Regions from separate parts of the Enterobacter cancerogenus genome, predicted to be linked through region 1. Evidence: predicted binding sites of a transcription regulator. Region 1 holds the regulator's gene; each other region holds the start of a gene.

Region 1 (6,616 bases):
ACGCCCTGGCACCGCACATTTCTGCGGAAACCCTGGAGTACCATTACGGCAAACACCACCAGACCTACGTCACCAACCTCAACAACCTGATCAAAGGCACCGAGTTTGAAGGCAAAACGCTGGAAGAGATCGTGCGTAGCTCAGAGGGTGGCGTGTTCAACAATGCCGCTCAGGTGTGGAACCACACCTTCTACTGGCACTGCCTGGCACCAAATGCGGGCGGAGAACCTGTTGGTGAACTGGCCGAGGCGATCAACGCGGCGTTTGGCAGCTTCGCGGACTTTAAAGCGAAATTTACCGACGCTGCGGTGAAAAACTTTGGTTCCGGCTGGACATGGCTGGTGAAAGAGGCCAACGGCAAGCTGGCTATCGTGTCGACGTCTAACGCTGGTACACCGCTGACCACCAGCGCCACGCCGCTGATGACGGTGGACGTGTGGGAACACGCCTACTACATCGACTACCGTAACGCGCGCCCTAACTATCTGGAGCACTTCTGGGCGCTGGTTAACTGGGAATTCGTGGCGAAGAACTTCGCCGGGTAAGAGACACGCAGAAGGGTTCGCCCTTCTGCGTTTTTTCTATTTTGCAGCGCAGGCCGCTTCAGGCTGTTTTCGCCCGGACATCAGTACAAGCAGCAGGCCAAGCCCGGCCACAATTGCCCCCATCACGGGGACAAAGCCGTAACCCAGACCACCCGAGATCACCGCACCGCCCGCCGCAGCGCCCAGCGCATTCCCCAGGTTGAATGCCCCGATATTGACGGAAGATGAGAGCCCCGGCGCCTCATGAGCAACACGCATCACGCGCATTTGCAGTGGCGGTACCACGGCAAAGGTCGCCGCCCCCCAGACCACCATCGCAATCGCCGCCCCCACTTCAGTGCGCGCCAGCCACGGGATGGCCACCATAATCACAATCAGCAGGGTTAAAAAGCCTTTCAGCGTGCCGGTAACGGAACGGTCTGCCAGCTTCCCGCCAAGGTAATTGCCAATCGAGAAGCCCACGCCAATCAGCACCAGCATCGCGGTAATAAAGATCGGCGTAGCGTGAGTGATCTCATGCAGCACCGGTGAAATATAGGTATAGAGGGTAAACATCGCCCCGGCGCCCAGCACGGTGGTCAATAGCGCGGAAAGAACCTGAGGGCGCACCAGCACCGACAGCTCTTTGCGTACATCAGGGCGTTCTCCGGCGCTGCCCTTCGGCAGGGAGAAGAACAGTGCGGCCATCGCCACAACCCCAAGTGCGGCGGTGGCGAGGAACGACATGCGCCAGCCGATGACTTCACCGAGCCAGGTCGCCGCCGGTACGCCGCCAATATTGGCGATCGTCAGGCCCATAAACATGGTGGCGACCGCGCTGGCCTGCTTGTGTTTGGGAACCACGCTGGCGGCAACGACTGATCCCAGCCCGAAGAAAGCACCGTGGTTGAGGCTGGTCAGAATACGCGACAGCATCAGGGTGGTGTAGTCAGGCGAAATTGCGGAGAGCACATTGCCAAGCGTGAAGATCGCCATCAGGAAAATCAGCGCATTGCGACGCGCGCGGTGCGAGAGCAGCAGCGTCATCAGGGGTGCCCCCACCATCACGCCGATCGCATAGGCGCTGATCAGCATACCAGCCGCCGGTATTGAGACGTCTACGCCCCGCGCGATAACGGGCAGCAAGCCCATCGGGGAGAATTCAGTGGTGCCAATCCCAAAAGCGCCAATCGCCAGGGCCAGCAAGGGGAAATTGATTTTCATGCGTTAACTCCGGATGCCGTGTCGCGTCGTGACACAGAACAATGAAGCCAAAAGCATGACATCAATCACAAAAAATGAGAAGTTTACATTTTGGCAAAAGATTTTTGCCAGAGGGGTAACAATCAGGCGAGGATGTGGAGGGAGACGCCTCTCCCTCCGCGTGAATCAGTGCAGCGCAGCCGTTAAACCACCGGCCACAATCAATGCCAGCACAATAACGGTGGTAACCAGCGAAAACTTCAGATCGGAACTCATCAATTTTTCTCCTTTTAATCACCCCACGAAAAGTGAGCTTGCTCATTTTTACACAGTTCAGGTCAAAAATCTTCCTGGTTTTAACCTGATATCCACTTTTGCTCTTCCCCTTTTCATCAAGATAGGACAAAATTCCACGCTAAATTTATTAGCGTACCGGCCATTGACCCCCTCCTGACGTCCTGTGTCGTTTTCCCGGCGTGTCGCAATTCAAGATTGCGTAATAAGGGTGAGAGAAGGCAAACGTTTACCTTCATGATTATCAGGAGCTTAGGATATGGTCTGGAGTGACATTTAATGGCAACAATAAAAGACGTAGCAAAACGCGCAAACGTTTCCACTACAACCGTATCACATGTTATTAACAAAACTCGCTTTGTTGCTGAAGAGACGCGCAATGCCGTCTGGGCGGCGATCAAAGAGCTGCACTACTCCCCGAGTGCGGTAGCGCGTAGCCTCAAAGTGAATCACACCAAATCGATCGGTTTGCTGGCGACCAGTAGCGAAGCGGCCTATTTCGCAGAAATTATCGAAGCGGTCGAAAAAAACTGCTTTCAGAAAGGCTATACCCTGATTCTGGGCAACGCCTGGAACAACATTGAAAAACAGCGTGCCTATCTTTCAATGATGGCGCAAAAGCGCGTCGACGGCCTGCTGGTGATGTGTTCAGAATACCCGGAATCGGTGCTTTCCATGCTGGAAGAGTACCGTCACATCCCGATGGTGGTGATGGACTGGGGCGAAGCGCGCGCCGATTTCACCGACTCCGTGATTGATAACGCTTTTGAAGGCGGCTATATGGCGGGTCGTTATCTGGTAGAACGCGGGCATCGCGAGATTGGAGTTATTCCCGGCCCGCTTGAGCGCAACACCGGCGCAGGGCGTCTGGCTGGCTTTATGAAAGCGATGGAAGAAGCACTGATCACCGTGCCGGAAAACTGGATTGTGCAGGGCGACTTCGAGCCAGAATCGGGCTATCGCGCCATGCAGCAGATCGTCTCCCAGCAGCCTCGCCCGACCGCCGTCTTCTGCGGGGGCGATATTATGGCAATGGGTGCGCTCTGTGCGGCGGATGAACTGGGTCTGCGCGTGCCGCAGGACATTTCCGTGATCGGGTATGACAACGTGCGTAACGCCCGTTTCTTCACCCCGGCGCTGACCACCATCCACCAGCCGAAAGATTCGCTGGGCGAAACCGCTTTCAACATGCTGATGGACAGGATCGTTAACAAGCGTGAAGAATCGCAGTCTATTGAAGTCCACCCGCGTCTTGTTGAGCGCCGTTCCGTTGCGGATGGCCCTTTCCGCGACTACCGTCGCTAATGGTTAACGGGGCCAGCTACGCTGGCGCCCGTAGCCACTCCCGGTTCAGCGTTTCGCTGTCTCCCAGATAATCCAGCAGCCAGGCCATGGCAGGCGATACGTCGTTCTGCTGCCAGGTGAGGCAACAGGCTGCATCCGGGAACGGGTTTTCCAGCTGCAGGGCAACCCATTCTCCGCTGTCGATCCTCGGACGTGCAAAGTGGACGGGCACCATCGCCACGCACAGGCCCGCCGTCAGGCAGGTGGCAGACGACTCCCAGTCAGGTGCCACCACGCGCCGCTGGTTGTCCAGCAGCCAGGTGATGCGTTTGGGCAACGAACGCGAGGTATCTTCCAGCACCAGCGACGGCCAGTTGCGCAGCGTGTCGTCACTCAGCGGCCCTTCCAGCGCGGCCAGAGGATGATGGCGGGCGACCACGCAGGTCCAGCTCAGCATGCCCATATCCCGAAAAGCGTAACGTCCCCCAACGGGAATAGCCTGCGTCGCGCCGATAGCCATCTCAACCCTGCCGTCCGCCAGCGCATCCCAGACGCCGTTGAACACCTCCTGCGATACCCGCAACTCAACGTCCGAGAAATGGCGATAGAAATCCACGATCATCTGCCGTGTGCGTTCGGGCTTCACAATGTTGTCTACCGCAATGGAGAGATGGCCCCGCCAGCCATTGGCGATCTGTTGGCACTGCTCGCGGGTGATCTGCATTTTTTTGATGACAGAACGTCCCTCCTTGAGAAACCACGCCCCAGCAGGCGTTAACACCACGTCGCGGTGCCGACGCTCAAACAGCGGCACCGCCAGCCACTCCTCCAACTGGCGCACGGTATAACTGACTGCAGAGGGAACCCGATGCAGTTCCTGCGCGGCGCCGGTAAAACTGCCGTTACGCGCCACGGCGTCTACCACTTCAAGAGAATAATCAGACCACATTTTCTGCCTGCAAAAAATTTGAATGCACTTACCAAATATTAGCGTTTCACAAGCCGCTTTGCACTCCCTACACTCTGCGCCAATTAACACCTGCCTCCTCAGGAGAAAAAAACAATGCAACCCAGGAACGGATTTTTAGTCTGGCTCGGCGGCTTAAGCGTGCTTGGCTTTCTGGCAACCGATATGTACCTCCCTGCTTTCGCCGCGATGCAGGAAGATTTGCAGACGCCTGCCGCCGCCATCAGCGCCAGCCTGAGCTTATTCCTTGCGGGCTTCGCCATCGCACAGCTGATGTGGGGGCCGCTCTCTGACCGCTTTGGCCGCAAGCCGGTGCTGTTACTCGGCCTTGCGATTTTTGCCGTAGGCTGTCTGGGGATGCTGTGGGTACGTGATGCCACCTGGCTGCTGGTGCTGCGCTTTATTCAGGCGGTGGGCGTATGCGCGGCAGCGGTCACCTGGCAGGCGCTGGTGACCGACTACTACCCGGCCTCACGCACAAACCGGATCTTCGCTACCATCATGCCGCTGGTCGGCCTGTCGCCGGCCCTTGCTCCGCTACTGGGCAGCTGGATCCTCGCCCATTTCGACTGGCAGGCGATTTTCGCCACGCTGTTTGCCATTACGCTGGTGCTGATGCTGCCCGCCTTTGCGCTTAAGCCGGCCCATAAAAAAGCCACGCACGCCGATGCGAAGCCCATCACCTTTATCTCCCTGCTGCGCACCAAAGCGTATCGCGGTAACGTCCTGATTTACGCCGCATGCTCTGCGAGCTTCTTCGCCTGGCTCACCGGCTCACCTTTTATCCTCCACGATATGGGCTATAGCCCGGCGGCCATCGGTCTGAGCTACGTTCCGCAAACTATCGCCTTCCTGGTGGGCGGCTACGGCTGTCGTGCGGCCCTGCAGAAATGGGACGGACAACAGATGCTGCCCTGGCTGCTGGCGCTCTACACCCTGAGCGTGGTAGGCACCTGGGCTGTCGGTTTCATTCCGGGCGTGGGGCTTGCAGAAATTTTGATTCCTTTCTGCGTGATGGCCGTCGCCAACGGCGCAATCTATCCAATCGTGGTGGCGCAGGCGTTGCGTCCGTTCCCACAGGCCACCGGCCGCGCGGCGGCGCTGCAAAATACCCTGCAGCTGGGGTTATGTTTCCTCGCAAGCCTCGTGGTTTCCGCGCTGATCGTTACCCCGCTGCTCACCACCACCAGCGTGATGCTGTTTACCGCTGTGCTGGCCGTCATCGGATATCGCATACAGTCTTCTGCCTACCGTGAGCAGGCCAGCCGCGCGCAGGCAGACGCCTCCCAGGCATAATCGCATGGGAAATTATGTTGCATATCAGTGATTAGGTTGCTAAGAATTTTCTATTGAATCACCAAATTTTGAGGCCTATACTAAATTTGGTTCGATAAATACGATAAATATTAAGTGTTAACGGGAGCCGGAGTGCTCCCGTTTTACCATGGAAGGCATTTCGGCAAGGGTTATCTCCCTTCCTCTGTTCTACGTCGGATACTAGCCTCGCGGGCATTTACCGTGAGATTTCTCACAAACCATAAAAAGCGTCTACGCTGTTTGAAGGTTCTGATCACAGCAAGGTGATGGAGAAGCTATGAGTTCATCGTGTATAGAAGAAGTCAGCGTTCCGGACGACAACTGGTCCCGGATCGCCAGTGAACTGTTGAGTCGTGCGGGCATCACTATTAACGGGTCCTCCCCTTACGACCCTCAGGTCAAACATCCCGACTTTTTTAAACGCGTCCTGCAGGAGGGATCGTTAGGCCTGGGCGAAAGCTATATGGATGGATGGTGGGATTGCGAGCGGCTGGATATCTTTTTCACCCGCGTTTTACGCGCGGGGCTGGAGAACCAGCTCCCTCGTCACGTTAAAGACACGCTGCGCATCGCCTCCGCCCGCCTGTTCAACCTCCAGAGTAAAAAACGGGCATGGATCGTTGGCAAAGAACATTACGATCTTGGCAACGACCTGTTCAGCCGTATGCTCGACCCCTTCATGCAATATTCCTGCGGCTACTGGAAAAAGGCGACCACGCTTGAAGAGGCGCAGCAGGACAAATTGCGCTTAATCTGTGAAAAACTGCAGCTTGAACCCGGCATGCGCGTACTGGATATCGGCTGCGGCTGGGGTGGTCTGGCGTACTTTATGGCGAAGCATTATGGCGTCAGCGTTGTCGGCGTCACCATCTCTGCCGAACAGCAAAAAATGGCGCAGGAACGCTGCCAGGGTCTGGATGTCGATATTCGTCTGCAGGATTATCGCGATCTTAATGAGCAATTCGATCGAATCGTCTCGGTCGGAATGTTTGAGCACGTAGGGCCGAAAAACTATAAGACCTACTTT
Region 2 (6,616 bases), 1.0 Mb from region 1:
CTTTGATATCTTCGAAGCTGCGGTAGACCGAGGCAAAGCGGATATAGGCAACTTTATCGAGCTTTTTAAGCTGCTCCATCACCAGGTTGCCAATCATTTTGCTTGGCACCTCGCGCTCCCCTAACCCACGAAGATGCGATTTAATGTGGTTTAACGCCATTTCGACGTCATCTGCACTGACGGGCCGTTTTTCCAGCGCTTTTAGCATCCCGCTGCGCAGCTTCTCTTCATTGAACGGCTCGCGGACATCGTTGCTTTTGACCACGCGCGGCATCACCAGTTCGGCCACCTCAAAGGTGGTGAAACGCTCGTTGCACACCAGACACTGCCGACGGCGGCGTACGGAGGACCCTTCGCCCACCAGGCGAGAGTCGATGACTTTGGTATCCACAGCGGAGCAGAATGGGCAATGCATACGGTATCCCTGTTATCTGGTTAACTGAGTTTCATTTTACCCTGATCTGGCCCGACAACAAAGGAAGAGCTTTTTGAGACTAAGGATCTATGCCTGACGACAGGATGCTGGCTACCATTACACGCATCCGTTATTTCAAGGGAAATAAACGCAATGACAAGACGTTACCTAAGAATTCTCCTGGTGGGAAGCCTGTTCACCCTTAGCGCATGCGCACAGCAAACTGAAGTCCGCGAGATGAAACAAAGCGTGAATACGCTTAACACGGCGATGGACAAACTGAATAAAGAAACCGTGAAAATCACGCAGCAAAACGCGCTGAATGCAAAATCCGCCAGCGGTGTGTATCTTCTGCCCGGTGCCAATACCCCTGCGCGCCTGAACAGCCAGATCGGCATGCTGAAAATGTCGCTGGTTAACCTCGCACCGAACGCCGAAGGCACGCGCGCCACGCTGCGTATTCAGGGCGAATCCAACGATCCGTTGCCGGCGTTTAGCGGCACCGTAGAGTGGGGCCAGATCCAGGGCACCACGGAAAGTTTCCAGGAGGTGAATGTGAAAAATCAGCTGATCACGGCCCCTGCCAGCACGCTCGCGCCGAGCGATGTTGATATCCCGGTTCAGCTGAACGGCCTCACGCCGGACCAGTTAGGCTTTGTTCGCATCCACGACATCCAGCCCGCCGCGCAATAATCCTCCCCTTTAGCGGAGTACGCTGTTACTCCGCTAACATTTACACGCTGAAAACATTGGCAACATAAATGGTTGTCGATACAATCCCCGCCGTTTAAAGTACGCAAACGTGAACGCAATCGATTACGTATGTGAGAGAACTGTGAAACAACACGTATTTTTGTGAGCAGGGATTCCTATAATAGGCTCCGCAGAAACACGAAATATTTAGAAACGCAATTCGCGCATTTTTCACTCCCGGAAGGGAATTTCAATCAGTGGCATGATTATGAAAAAAACATTACTCGCAGCCGGTGCAGCGCTGGCATTGTCCTCCTCTTTCACTGTTAACGCAGCGGAAAATAACAAACCAGAATATGTTTCCGACTGGTGGCATCAGAGCGTTAACGTGGTGGGCAGCTACCACACCCGTTTTGGACCGCAGATCCGCAACGATACCTACCTGGAATACGAAGCGTTCGCTAAAAAAGACTGGTTTGATTTCTACGGTTATATGGATGCGCCGGTCTTCTTCGGCGGTAACACCGACGCGAAAGGTATCTGGAACCACGGTTCTCCGCTGTTCATGGAAATCGAACCACGTTTCTCCATTGATAAGCTGACCGGCACCAGCCTGGCGTTTGGTCCGTTTAAAGAGTGGTACTTCGCAAACAACTACATCTACGACATGGGCCGCAACGCCTCCGGTCGTCAGAGCACCTGGTACATGGGTCTGGGTACGGACATTGAAACCGGTCTGCCAATGAGCCTGTCCATGAACGTCTACGCGAAATACCAGTGGCAGAACTACGGTGCAGCGAACGAGAACGAGTGGGACGGCTACCGTTTCAAAGTGAAATACTTTGTGCCACTGACCCAGCTGTGGGGCGGCAACCTGAGCTACATCGGCTTCACCAACTTTGACTGGGGTTCAGACCTGGGCGATAACGACTTCCGCGACCTGAATGGCCGTAAAGCGCGCACCAACGACTCCATCGCCTCCAGCCACATTCTGGCGCTGAACTACGATCACTGGCACTACTCTGTTGTGGCGCGTTACTGGCACAACGGTGGTCAGTGGAACGATGACGCCAGCCTGAACTTCGGCAACGGCGACTTCAGCGTGCGTTCTACCGGCTGGGGTGGTTACCTGGTGGTGGGTTACAACTTCTAATCTCTGCGGGATTCGCCCGGTGGCGCTGCGCTTACCGGGCCTGGGATCCGAAATTGTGCGGGCTGATGCCCTCCCCTCTCCCACGGGAGAGGGCGCAAAGACAAAAAAATCCCGGTCAACAGACCGGGATTTTTTTATGCGAAAGACGCTGTCTTACGGCAGAATTGACGGCTGATCCGCCCCTTCTTTTTCGACCTTCTGCTGGAGCAGATGCTCACGCTTCATGCCGAGTTTCAGTGCCAGCGCGGACGCCACATAGATGGACGACGCCGTACCGATAGAGACACCAATCAGCATGGTCAGCGAGAAGCCTTCCAGTACCGGGCCACCGAAGAGATACAGCATCAGGATAACCATCAAGGTGGTACCGGATGTGATCAAGGTACGGTGCAGCGTCTGGGTCAATGACACGTTAAAGATTTCGTACGGCGTACCGCGACGGATCTTACGGAAGTTTTCACGGATACGGTCAGATACCACGATACTGTCGTTCAGTGAGTAACCGATAACGGACATCAGGGATGCCACAATCGTCAGGTCAATCTCAATATGGAACAGAGACAGTACGCCCATGGTGATCACCACGTCGTGCGCCAGGGCGATAACCACGCCTGCCGCCAGTCGCCACTCAAAGCGGAAACCAACGTAAATCAGGATGGAGATCAGCGCCACCATCAGCGCCATCGCACCGGTTTGCGCCAGGTCCGCACCCACGCTTGGGCCGACGAACTCAATACGCTTAACCGTCGCATTCTGGCTGGTCGTTTCGTTAATGACGTGAACGACCTTGCTGCCCAGCTCCTGGCTGCCGTTGGCATCGTGCACCGGCGGCATACGCACCATGATGTCGCGACTGCTGCCGAAGTTCTGCAGCAGCGGCTCTTCGAAGCCCGCTTTCTGCAGCGATTCGCGCATCTGGTCCATATCGACCGGTTTTTCCAGGGTGATTTCAATCACCGTACCACCGGTGAAATCGAGACCCCAGTTAAAGCCTTTCACACCCATAATGGCGATGGAGAGAATCAGGAGAAAACCTGAAATCCCGAAGGCCCAGTAGTCCCAGCGCATAAAGTCCCAGACTTTACGGCCGTGGTTCAATTGTTCAACAGTATATTCCTGTGCCACAACGCACTCCTCAGATAGACAGCTTTTTGACGCGCTTGCCGCCATACAGCAGGTTCACGATGGCACGGGTGCCGACAATAGCGGTAAACATTGACGTTGCAACACCGATACCGGTCGTAATTGCAAAGCCTTTGATAGCGCCAGTCCCCACTGCATACAGGATAAGAACCTTAATCAGTGTTGTTACGTTCGCATCGAAGATGGAGCTAAACGCCCCTTTATAGCCTTCTTCAATCGCCTGCTGCACAGAGCGACCGTTGCTCAGCTCTTCTTTGATACGTTCGTTTATCAGTACGTTCGCATCGACCGCCACCGCAAGGGTTAAGACGATACCCGCAATCCCCGGCATGGTCAGCGTTGCCCCCGGCAGCAGAGACATGATACCGATGATCAGCACCAGGTTTGCCACCAGCGCGGAGGTCGCAATCAGACCAAACTTCTTGTAGAAGAAGATCATGAAGAGAATAGAGACCACCAGACCGGCCAGACACGCTTCCAGACCCTGTTTGATGTTCTGCATACCCAGGGTTGGACCAATGGTACGTTCTTCAACAATCTGGATTGGCGCAATCAGCGCACCGGCACGCAGCAGCAGAGAGAGCTGACGCGCTTCGTTCGGGTTGTTGATACCGGTAATACGGAAGCTGTTACCCAGACGAGACTGGATGTTGGCGATGTTAATCACCTCTTCCTCTTTCACCAGCACAGAGCGACCGTTAGCGTCTTTCTTACCGCTGTCTTTGTACTCCACGAACAGGGTCGCCATCGGTTTGCCGATGTTGTCCTTGGTGAAGTTAGACATGATGTTACCACCCGCGCTATCAAGCGAGATATTAACCTGCGGCTGGTTGTATTCGTCCTGGCTGGAAGTGGAGTCGGTGATATGGTCACCGGTCAGGATCACGCGTTTGTACAGCACAACGGGCTGGCCTTCGCGAGTCTGTTTCACTTCGGAGTCGCCTGGCACACGGCCAGAAGCGGCAGCCGACTGATCGACGTTGGTATTCACCAGGCGGAATTCCAGGGTTGCGGTTGCACCCAGAATCTCTTTCGCACGCGCAGTATCCTGGATACCCGGCAGTTCTACCACGATACGGTCAGCACCCTGACGCTGTACCAGCGGCTCGGCCACGCCCAGCTGGTTTACACGGTTACGCAGAATGTTGATGTTCTGCTGAACAGCGTATTCACGGGCTTCACTCAGACGCGCATCGGTCATGACCGCACGCAACTGGTTGCTGCCCTGGGAGGTGATCACCAGATCGCGATGACGTTGAGACAGGTAAGTCACAGCCTGGTCGCGTGCCGCGCCGTCGCGGAACGTGATGCTCAAGCCGTAGTTATCTTCTTTACGCACGGTCGTGTAGGCGATGCCTTTTTCACGCAGATCGCTGCGCAGGCTGTCGATATTCTGTTCCTGCAGCTTGCCAAGGGCAGTGTCCATATCCACTTCCATCAGGAAGTGAACGCCACCACGCAGGTCAAGACCGAGTTTCATTGGCTCTGCGTTCAGCGCAGCCAGCCAACGTGGGGTTGCAGGAGCAAGGTTAAGCGCCACGACATATTTATCACCCAGCACGCCCATCAGCGCTTCACGGGCGCGGAGCTGCGTGTCGGTGGTGTCGAAGCGAGCAAGAATTGCGCCCTCTTCCAGTGCCACAGACTTAGCGGTAATTTTTTCTTCTTGTAACGTTTTCTGGACCTGGATCAGCGTTTGCTCACTGGCGGCGACACCGCGCGCGCCAGTGATTTGAACGGCCGGATCCTCACCATACAGGTTGGGAAGCGCGTACAGCAGGCCGACGATAATCACGACGACCAGCATGATGTACTTCCACAAAGGATAACGGTTTAACACGGCAGTTCCCTTTGGGAAAAGTTGGGATTACAGCGCCTTCATGGTGCCTTTCGGCAGAACGGCAGCTACGAAGTCACGTTTGATAACCACTTCAGTGGTGTCGTTCAGGGCGATAGCAATATAGCCGCTTTCAGCTACTTTGGTTACGCGACCGACCAGGCCACCGTTGGTCAGCACTTCATCGCCTTTCGCGATGGAGTTCATCAGGTTTTTGTGCTCTTTGGTGCGTTTCTGCTGTGGACGCAGGATCATGAAGTAGAAGATCAGACCGAACACAACCAGCATCAGAATCAGAGACATTGGGCTGCCCTGTGATGGCGCGCCAGTTGCTGCTACCGCATCAGAAATAAAAAAGCTCATTCAAATTCCCTCATTATTAAAATTAATCAACGTTCAACGGCGGAACATCCCGACCCTGACGTTGGTAGAAATCGGTCACGAAGCTCTCTAATTTACCCTCTTCGATAGCCTTACGTAAACCAGCCATTAAGCGCTGATAATAACGAAGATTATGAATGGTATTGAGACGCGCACCTAAAATCTCGTTGCAACGATCGAGATGATGCAGGTACGCACGAGAATAATTGCGACAGGTATAGCAATCGCACTCGGAATCGAGCGGGCTGGTGTCACTCTTATGCTTCGCGTTACGGATTTTCACCACGCCATCGGTCACAAACAGATGCCCGTTACGCGCGTTACGGGTTGGCATGACGCAGTCGAACATATCAATGCCGCGACGAACGCCTTCCACCAGATCTTCTGGTTTACCCACACCCATCAGGTATCGCGGTTTATCGGCCGGGATTTGCGGGCAGACGTGCTCCAGAATGCGGTGCATGTCTTCCTTCGGCTCACCCACAGCCAAACCGCCGACAGCGTAGCCATCAAAGCCTATCTCTACCAGACCTTTAACGGAGATATCACGTAAATCTTCGTAAACGCTGCCCTGAATAATGCCGAACAGCGCATTTTTGTTCTGCAGGGCGTCAAAACGGTCACGGCTGCGCTGCGCCCAGCGCAGGGACATTTCCATTGAACGCTTGGCGTAATCCCAGTCTGCCGGGTATGGCGTACATTCATCGAAGATCATCACGATATCGGAACCGAGATCGTACTGAATCTCCATGGATTTTTCCGGATCGAGGAAGATCGGATCGCCGTTGATCGGATTACGGAAGTGCACGCCTTTTTCGGTGATCTTGCGGATATCGCCCAGGCTGAAGACCTGGAAACCGCCGGAGTCGGTAAGAATAGGGCCTTTCCACTGCATGAAGTCGTGCAGGTCGCCGTGCAGCTTCATGATTTCCTGGCCCGGGCGCAGCCACAGGTGGAAGGTGTTGCCGAGGATAATTTGTGCGCCAGTGGCTTC
Region 3 (6,616 bases), 230 kb from region 1:
TATCACGTTCCGCGTGGTTGGTATCGACGCTGTTGGTATTAATGGTCACGTTCACTTTATCAGAGGCCGGGTTTTTCTCGTCAAAGGTAAAGGTACCGTCGAAATCATTAAAGCTGCCGTACAGCCAGCTATAACCCAGGTGCTGAATGCGGAAATTGACGAAGGCGTGCTGGCCTTCTTTATCAATTTTGTAATCAGCGGCCACGGCGGAACCCGTGGTGAATAACAGGGAACCTAATGCGATACCCAGCAGGCGTTTTTTCATTTTATGCTCCAGAGTCAACTGACGATCGGCCAAGCATGCGCTTAAGCGTGTCGTCTTTATCGATGAAATGGTGTTTAAGGGCAGCAAGCCCATGCAGGACGGACAGAATAACCACGCTCCACGCCAGCCACAGATGAATAATGCCTGCGATATCTGCCTGTGAACCCGCATCGGCCAGGGTAGCCGGGACGTCAAACAGGCCAAACACGCTGATGGGTTTGCCATCTGCCGTGGAAATTAAATAGCCGCTAATCAAAATGGCCAGCAGCAGGGCGTAGAGCGTAATGTGCGCGGCGGTTGCGCTCAGTCGTGTGAATTTGCTGTGGCTGTCGGGTGCCGGTGGTGGCGGGGAGATATGTCGCCAGATAATCCGAACCACCAATCCCATCATCAGCAGCACGCCAATGCTTTTATGCAATTCAGGCGCCTGGTGATACCATCCGTCATAATAGCTTAACGTGACCATCCAGAGACCCAGCCCGAACATGGCATACACCGCCAGAGCGAATATCCAGTGTAAGAGCATGGATATCATTCCGTAGCGTTGGGGGGAGTTACGCAATTGCATGAAAATTACCATTCTGAATAATTTGAACAATAAAAATGAACGGCTGGAAAAGATAATGCAACTTAAAAAATGAGATAATGATATTTATTTAATTTATTTCAGGTAATTTGAATATCTTCTGTGAATGTATTTCAGTGGCTTCGTTCAATATTTTATGGGGAATATTTGGGAAGAGTAGATTAACTCAATTAACCTAAAGTAATGTCAATATTTGTAAGCCGGTGCGTTCAGTAAAACATCACATAAATAAAATCGATCAGCGCCAGCAGCGACCACAGCAGGATATAGAGCATGAAATGCTCACGGATATTATTAATAAGATAGCTAACGATCCTGCGCATCATTCCCCGCGAGTAAGCAAAGTCACAGGCCCCGGACATCCGGAGCCTGCGGGATATTATCGGTCAAAACGGGCGAGCGAGAAGGGAGTGAGATCAAACTGCGGCGTAATACCCTGGGCAAACTGGGCAGCAATTTCACCGAGGACAGAGGCAAACTTAAAGCCATGCCCGCTCAGGCCGGTGATAAGCAAGGTATTGTCATGGCCCGGCAGGCGATCGATGATGAAATCTTCATCCGGCGTGTTGTCGTAAGTGCAGGCTGCGCCGTAAAGCAAGCCACCGACACCCGGCAGAATATTGCGCAGGAACATAAAGGCTTCTGAGCCATCCTGCGGGTAAGCGCCAAAAGGTTTGCGCTCATCCGGTGAGGCGATGGTCTGCCCGCCGTTATGCTTGCCGATTTTCAGCGCGTCCTTCTCAGAAGGGAAGCCGTAAAACTGGTCGCCGTTAGGCAATTCGCCGGTAAACGCCGGGAATTTATTCTGGCTGCTGTAGCGACCATCGGACTGGAACCATGAGAAGACTTTACGCACCGGCTGAATGGGCAGGTCCGGCAGCAGTTTGGTCACCCACGTCCCTGCGCTGACAAGCAGGCGCGCGCCGTCGTAGTCGCCTTCAGGTGTCGTCACGGTCACGCCATCAGCATGATGGGCAATACCGGTTACCGGGCAGTTAAACAGTTGCCCACAGCCTGCTTTTGCGGCCAGGTCGATCCAGGTCTTGATGGCGGTTTCACAATGCAGGACGCCGGAGTGCGCTTCATAAAGCCCGATATAGTCATCCGGCACGGTGATTTCCGGCCAGCGGCTCATCACGCCCTGCGCATCCAGACGCTCAACCTCAAGGTTAAAGGCTTTCGCGCTCTGTTCCACCGAGGCGAGAAACGCAGAGTGGGCCGGGCCCAGGTTCACGACGCCGGTGCGCTCAAAAATGCGCTCTTCCGTCTGCTTCGCCAGTTCGTCCCACAGCGTCTGGGCACGCAGAACCAGCGGCACATAGCGCTCGCCTTCGCCGTAGGCATGACGGATAAGGCGGGTATCGCCATGATGGCTACCTTCTGAATGCGGGGGAAGGTGGGCATCAATCATCAGCACCTTCAGGCCTGCCTGCGTGGCGTAATAACCTGCGGCCGATCCAACGGAGCCGCTACCAATAATGATCAGGTCGTATTTCATGGTCATCCCGTTAACTAACGCTTTGTTAGCAGAGTAATTAACATCGGCAGGTTATACAAGGGAGAAATAAATAAGGCACCCCGAGGGTGCCTGTTGAGTGAAAAGTGGGCATAAAATTAATGTCGTTTATACTCATTTTCCTGGTAGTCGCCAGATTCTATTTTGGCAATACCTGCCTCTAAAATAGAAATAAACTGACGGGCGACGTCTGTTGTAAGCCACAGCGTCTGTCCAACTTCCGCTTCTTCACGGTTGAGTTGACTTGGGGTCTGGTAGTGCAAACGCAGCATCAGCGCGTCGTAGCTGTCTACGGTGCTGATATCCCAGCCGACAAGCGGATGGGTCTGGATGACTTCACTATTCTTTTCCATTATAACCCCCTAAATGCGTGTTAGAAGACAACGGCTTTGAGGTTCAATGCATGTTTTTCTGAAAGCATCTTCAGTATATCAATAGATAAGGGTTCTTATGGGAAAAATAAATAGGTAGCAACACATTTTTCTGCATTTTAGGATTGTTCGAGCAATAAAACGCCATCTTGTTCACGATTTTTTAAGAAGATGCTGAAATAATCTGAACTAAACATAATTGAGATGAAAAAAAGCCGGGGCGACCCGGCAAAAAAACACAATGAGGGAGCAAGTGTTAATCGGTGATAAACCAGTCGTCAGCGCTTTCCCAGGTTTCCTGCAAAATTTCACTGATACGCTCTTTATCTTCTTTAGCGCCACCGATAACCGACAGGTTGTTCGCGGTCGCATAACGCACCGTTACGGGATTCTCATTATCAGGAAAATTTTCGTCAATACGGCGGGATAGCTCGCCTGCCAGTGCATCAAGCGCGCCGGCAGGCAGAACGGTAGTTTTGGCAATGGTGACTTCAATACGCATAAATGCCCCCTGTGTAATATACTGTGCATTTATACAGGTATATTAGTGTTTTGACAACACGGGGGCGGGGTTTTTTAGCGTTTGACGGTCCACTGCACGGTTTCACCCGCGAGGAACGGGATCAGCGTGTCATCCGTAAGCGCGATCGCCTCTTCTACCTGGCTCGCTTTGCGTTCCAGCTCAATTAAGGTCTCATTGACCGGCAGGCCGTAGAAACGGGGGCCGTTCAGGGAGCAGAACGCCTCGAAATGCTCAAGGGCATTCATCTCTTCGAATACGGTGGCATAGCTCGCCAGGGCGGTAGGGGCGTTAAAACAGCCTGCGCAGCCGCAGCTTGCCTCTTTACGGTGGCGGGCATGCGGCGCGGAGTCGGTGCCGAGGAATGCGCGGGAGAACCCGCTGGCAACCAGCTCACGCAGCGCCTGCTGGTGGATGTTGCGCTTGAGGATCGGCAGGCAATAGAGATGAGGGCGTACGCCACCGACCAGCATGTGGTTGCGGTTGAACATCAGATGCTGAGGCGTGATGGTGGCGGCAATCAGCTCATTGCCGTCACGGACATACTCTGCCGCATCTTTGGTGGTGATATGCTCAAACACCACTTTCAGCGCGGGCAGGCGCTGGCGCAGCGGCTCCATCACCGTCTCGATAAACCGGGCTTCGCGGTCGAAAATATCGATATCCGCATGGGTCACTTCACCGTGCACCAGCAGCGGCATGCCCAGCTTCTGCATGCGTTCCAGCACCGGCATGATGGCATCAATGCTGGTCACGCCGTGGCTGGAGTTGGTAGTGGCATTCGCCGGGTAAAGTTTAGCGGCCGTGAACACCCCTTCGTTAAACCCGCGCTCCACTTCGTTCGGATCGAGAGAATCCGTAAGATAGCAGGTCATTAATGGCGTGAAATCATGTCCTGCCGGGACCGCATCCAGAATGCGCTGGCGATAGGCGATGGCTGCATCGACGGTGGTAACGGGCGGAACCAGGTTTGGCATGACAATCGCGCGGCCATAAATTTCGCTGGTATACGGCACGACGGTTTTGAGCATATCGCCATCACGCAGATGGATATGCCAGTCGTCAGGGCGGCGGATTTTAAGAACCTGGGATTGTGCAGTCATGGAAGCTCCGGCTTGAAAAGAATCAGTCATAAGAGGGCTGTTTTTGCCGGACACAAATCATAAGCGGAAACGTTTTCGTTTGCACACTTTTCCGTAAAAAAAAGGGCGCCTGAGCGCCCTGATGTTAATCGGTGAAAGGAATAATAATTTCGCCGGGTTTTACCTCAATGCCCTTGGCATACTTTTTAGCAAGCGACTCGCCCTTGCTCTTGTCCTCGCTGAGAACGTAGGCCGGCTGCTGGTTGAAGTAGTTGCGCAGCGACTGATTCAGATACGGCATGAGCGTCTGCAGCACCGGCTTCATCTTATCCGGTGAGACAACCGCATCGACCACTTCCATCTCCTGGAGGAAAATCGCCCCTTTCTCTTTATTAAAGACCGGCAGCGCCTTCAGTTTGAGTTTGATATTGGCTTTCTGATTACCAAAGAGGGAGGTCATGTCCAGATTAGCGTCCCCGGAAAGGGTGACTTTATTCGGCTCTTCACGTCCGATCTGGCTGACGAGATTGCTGAGGACGATGTGTGCATCGGCGAGGCCCGGCACACCAATGTCTTTGGAGAAGTTGTTATGTTTTTCCAGCGCCTGATTGATTTCCTGCTCACTGACGGTGTATTGGGTAAGCTGATTGCAGCCTACCAGCAGACCACTGACAATCAACGCAGCGGCAATAACAATTTTCTTCATAGTGTTCCTCAACGAAAAATCGGCGCTTCTGTCCTGTGGCGTCAGTATGTCAGTGTGAAATGGCAGAAACCAGCAGAAAAAACTGATAAGCGCGGCGGGAGGGGCCTCCCGCCGACGTGAGGTATTACGCGCCAGGCTCGAGCATGCCGCTTGCGCTGCGCTTCTGGCTGAACTGCCACCACAGGGCAATGAAGGTGATCAACCCCACCACGCCGAGCATGACCCAGGGCAGTTCCGGCTGGCTCATCGCTTTGCCCGCATCGAACAGCCAGCCACCGCCCGCATAGCCCAGCGCGCCACCCAGCGCCAGGCCCAGACGGCTGAACCCCATATAGCTGCCGCGTGCCCGTGCATCCGCCAGCGAGGCGCTCAGGGTTTCACGGGCCGGTTCGGCGATAACAGAGCCGATGTAGAACGTGCAGATAAGCGTAAACAGCTGCTGAAGCGAGCTCACTAAACCGATGGGCATCATGCTCAGCGTCATGATCAGCAGACCCGCCATCAGGCGGTGCTCAAGACGAAAGCGCCGTTCACTCCAGCGGGCAATCGGATAGAGCAGCGTGAGCGACAGGCAGGCTTCAATGGCGTACATCCATTTGACCGCGGTCGGCGTACCGGCGATGTCATTCACCATGATCGGTAGCATCAGCATCACCTGAACCGCCAGCATGTAGTAACCGGTCAGGGTTAATACATAGGTCACAAAACGCTTATCGCTCAGCACGCGCCCAAGCCCTTCGCGCACCGGCGCTTTCACCGTCGACAGTTTCCACGTGGGCAGATACAGCCCGTTAAACAGCGCACACAGGATAAAGAGCACGGCACCGGTCGCGCAGACCAGACGGAAGTCATACTGCAACAACCAACTTCCCAGCAGCGCACCCACAACCGCGCCGGCGCTGTCCTGCATCATCAGAATGGAGAAGAAACGCCCCCGGTGCTGCGGACGAATTAACTTCACCACCAGCGCGGTACGCGGCGGGTCGAACAACGTGCCGCCAATGCCGGACAGGAAGCAGGAGAACCACAGCACCCACGGCTCATGGGCGATGGCCATCGTGGCAAAGCCTGCCGCGCGTAGCAGCATGCCGGTGACGATCATCGGTTTTGCGCCAAAGCGGTCGGCGATAGCACCGCCAAACACGCCTAACCCTTGCTGAACAAGCTGGCGTAATCCCAACGCAATACCGACCATTAATGCCGCCCAGCCCATTTGATCGACAAAACGGATCGATATCAGGGGAAACACGACAAAAAAGCCGAGCACGACCAGCATGTTATCGACGAGCAGGAAATATTTACCCAGGCTCCTGGCCTGTGATACGCGGGACATTTTCCCTCCAGGGAAAATAAGAAGGTGAGCACGCTAACATTCTGCGGTGTCGCCGCGTGTTTTCCCACCCCCGGGCGTGACAATATTTTTTTATCAAAAAGGTGCTTTGATAGAGAGTTCTCATCGAAAGTTGTGAAAAGAGGTGAAAATGGTATGTCACTGTTTTCACAGACGGCACTGCCGCAGGTATAGTAAAGCTAACAGGTAGAGCAGAAGCGACGGGAAGGAGTGGTATCG

What was found. The regulator PurR, encoded in region 1, represses purine synthesis genes. The targets are predictions, from matches to a motif close to CANGCAAACGTTTGCNTG.
Region 2: I6L58_RS07710 (nucleoside-specific channel-forming protein Tsx) is a predicted target of PurR. The motif match lies at 1,221-1,238, and genes of this name have one in related genera.
Region 3: pyrC (dihydroorotase) is a predicted target of PurR. The motif match lies at 4,424-4,441, and genes of this name have one in related genera.

What each region holds. Positions count from the first base shown of each region.
Region 1 is NZ_CP077290.1:625,333-631,948, forward strand. It holds gene sodB (superoxide dismutase [Fe]) at 1-545, shown strand, start outside; gene I6L58_RS02890 (MFS transporter) at 582-1,748, opposite strand; gene cydH (cytochrome bd-I oxidase subunit CydH) at 1,914-2,003, opposite strand; gene purR (HTH-type transcriptional repressor PurR) at 2,301-3,326, shown strand; gene punR (DNA-binding transcriptional activator PunR) at 3,343-4,254, opposite strand; gene punC (purine nucleoside transporter PunC) at 4,369-5,568, shown strand; gene cfa (cyclopropane fatty acyl phospholipid synthase) at 5,867-6,616, shown strand, end outside.
Region 2 is NZ_CP077290.1:1,628,658-1,635,273, forward strand. It holds gene nrdR (transcriptional regulator NrdR) at 1-415, opposite strand, end outside; gene I6L58_RS07705 (SadB/YajI family lipoprotein) at 569-1,108, shown strand; gene I6L58_RS07710 (nucleoside-specific channel-forming protein Tsx) at 1,377-2,261, shown strand; gene secF (protein translocase subunit SecF) at 2,415-3,386, opposite strand; gene secD (protein translocase subunit SecD) at 3,397-5,244, opposite strand; gene yajC (preprotein translocase subunit YajC) at 5,272-5,604, opposite strand; gene tgt (tRNA guanosine(34) transglycosylase Tgt) at 5,627-6,616, opposite strand, start outside.
Region 3 is NZ_CP077290.1:857,010-863,625, reverse strand. It holds gene I6L58_RS04075 (YceI family protein) at 1-265, opposite strand, end outside; gene I6L58_RS04070 (cytochrome b) at 267-833, opposite strand; gene I6L58_RS04065 (YceO family protein) at 1,061-1,174, opposite strand; gene solA (N-methyl-L-tryptophan oxidase) at 1,231-2,349, opposite strand; gene bssS (biofilm formation regulator BssS) at 2,466-2,720, opposite strand; gene dinI (DNA damage-inducible protein I) at 2,995-3,240, opposite strand; gene pyrC (dihydroorotase) at 3,315-4,361, opposite strand; gene I6L58_RS04040 (lipoprotein) at 4,486-5,046, opposite strand; gene mdtH (multidrug efflux MFS transporter MdtH) at 5,171-6,379, opposite strand.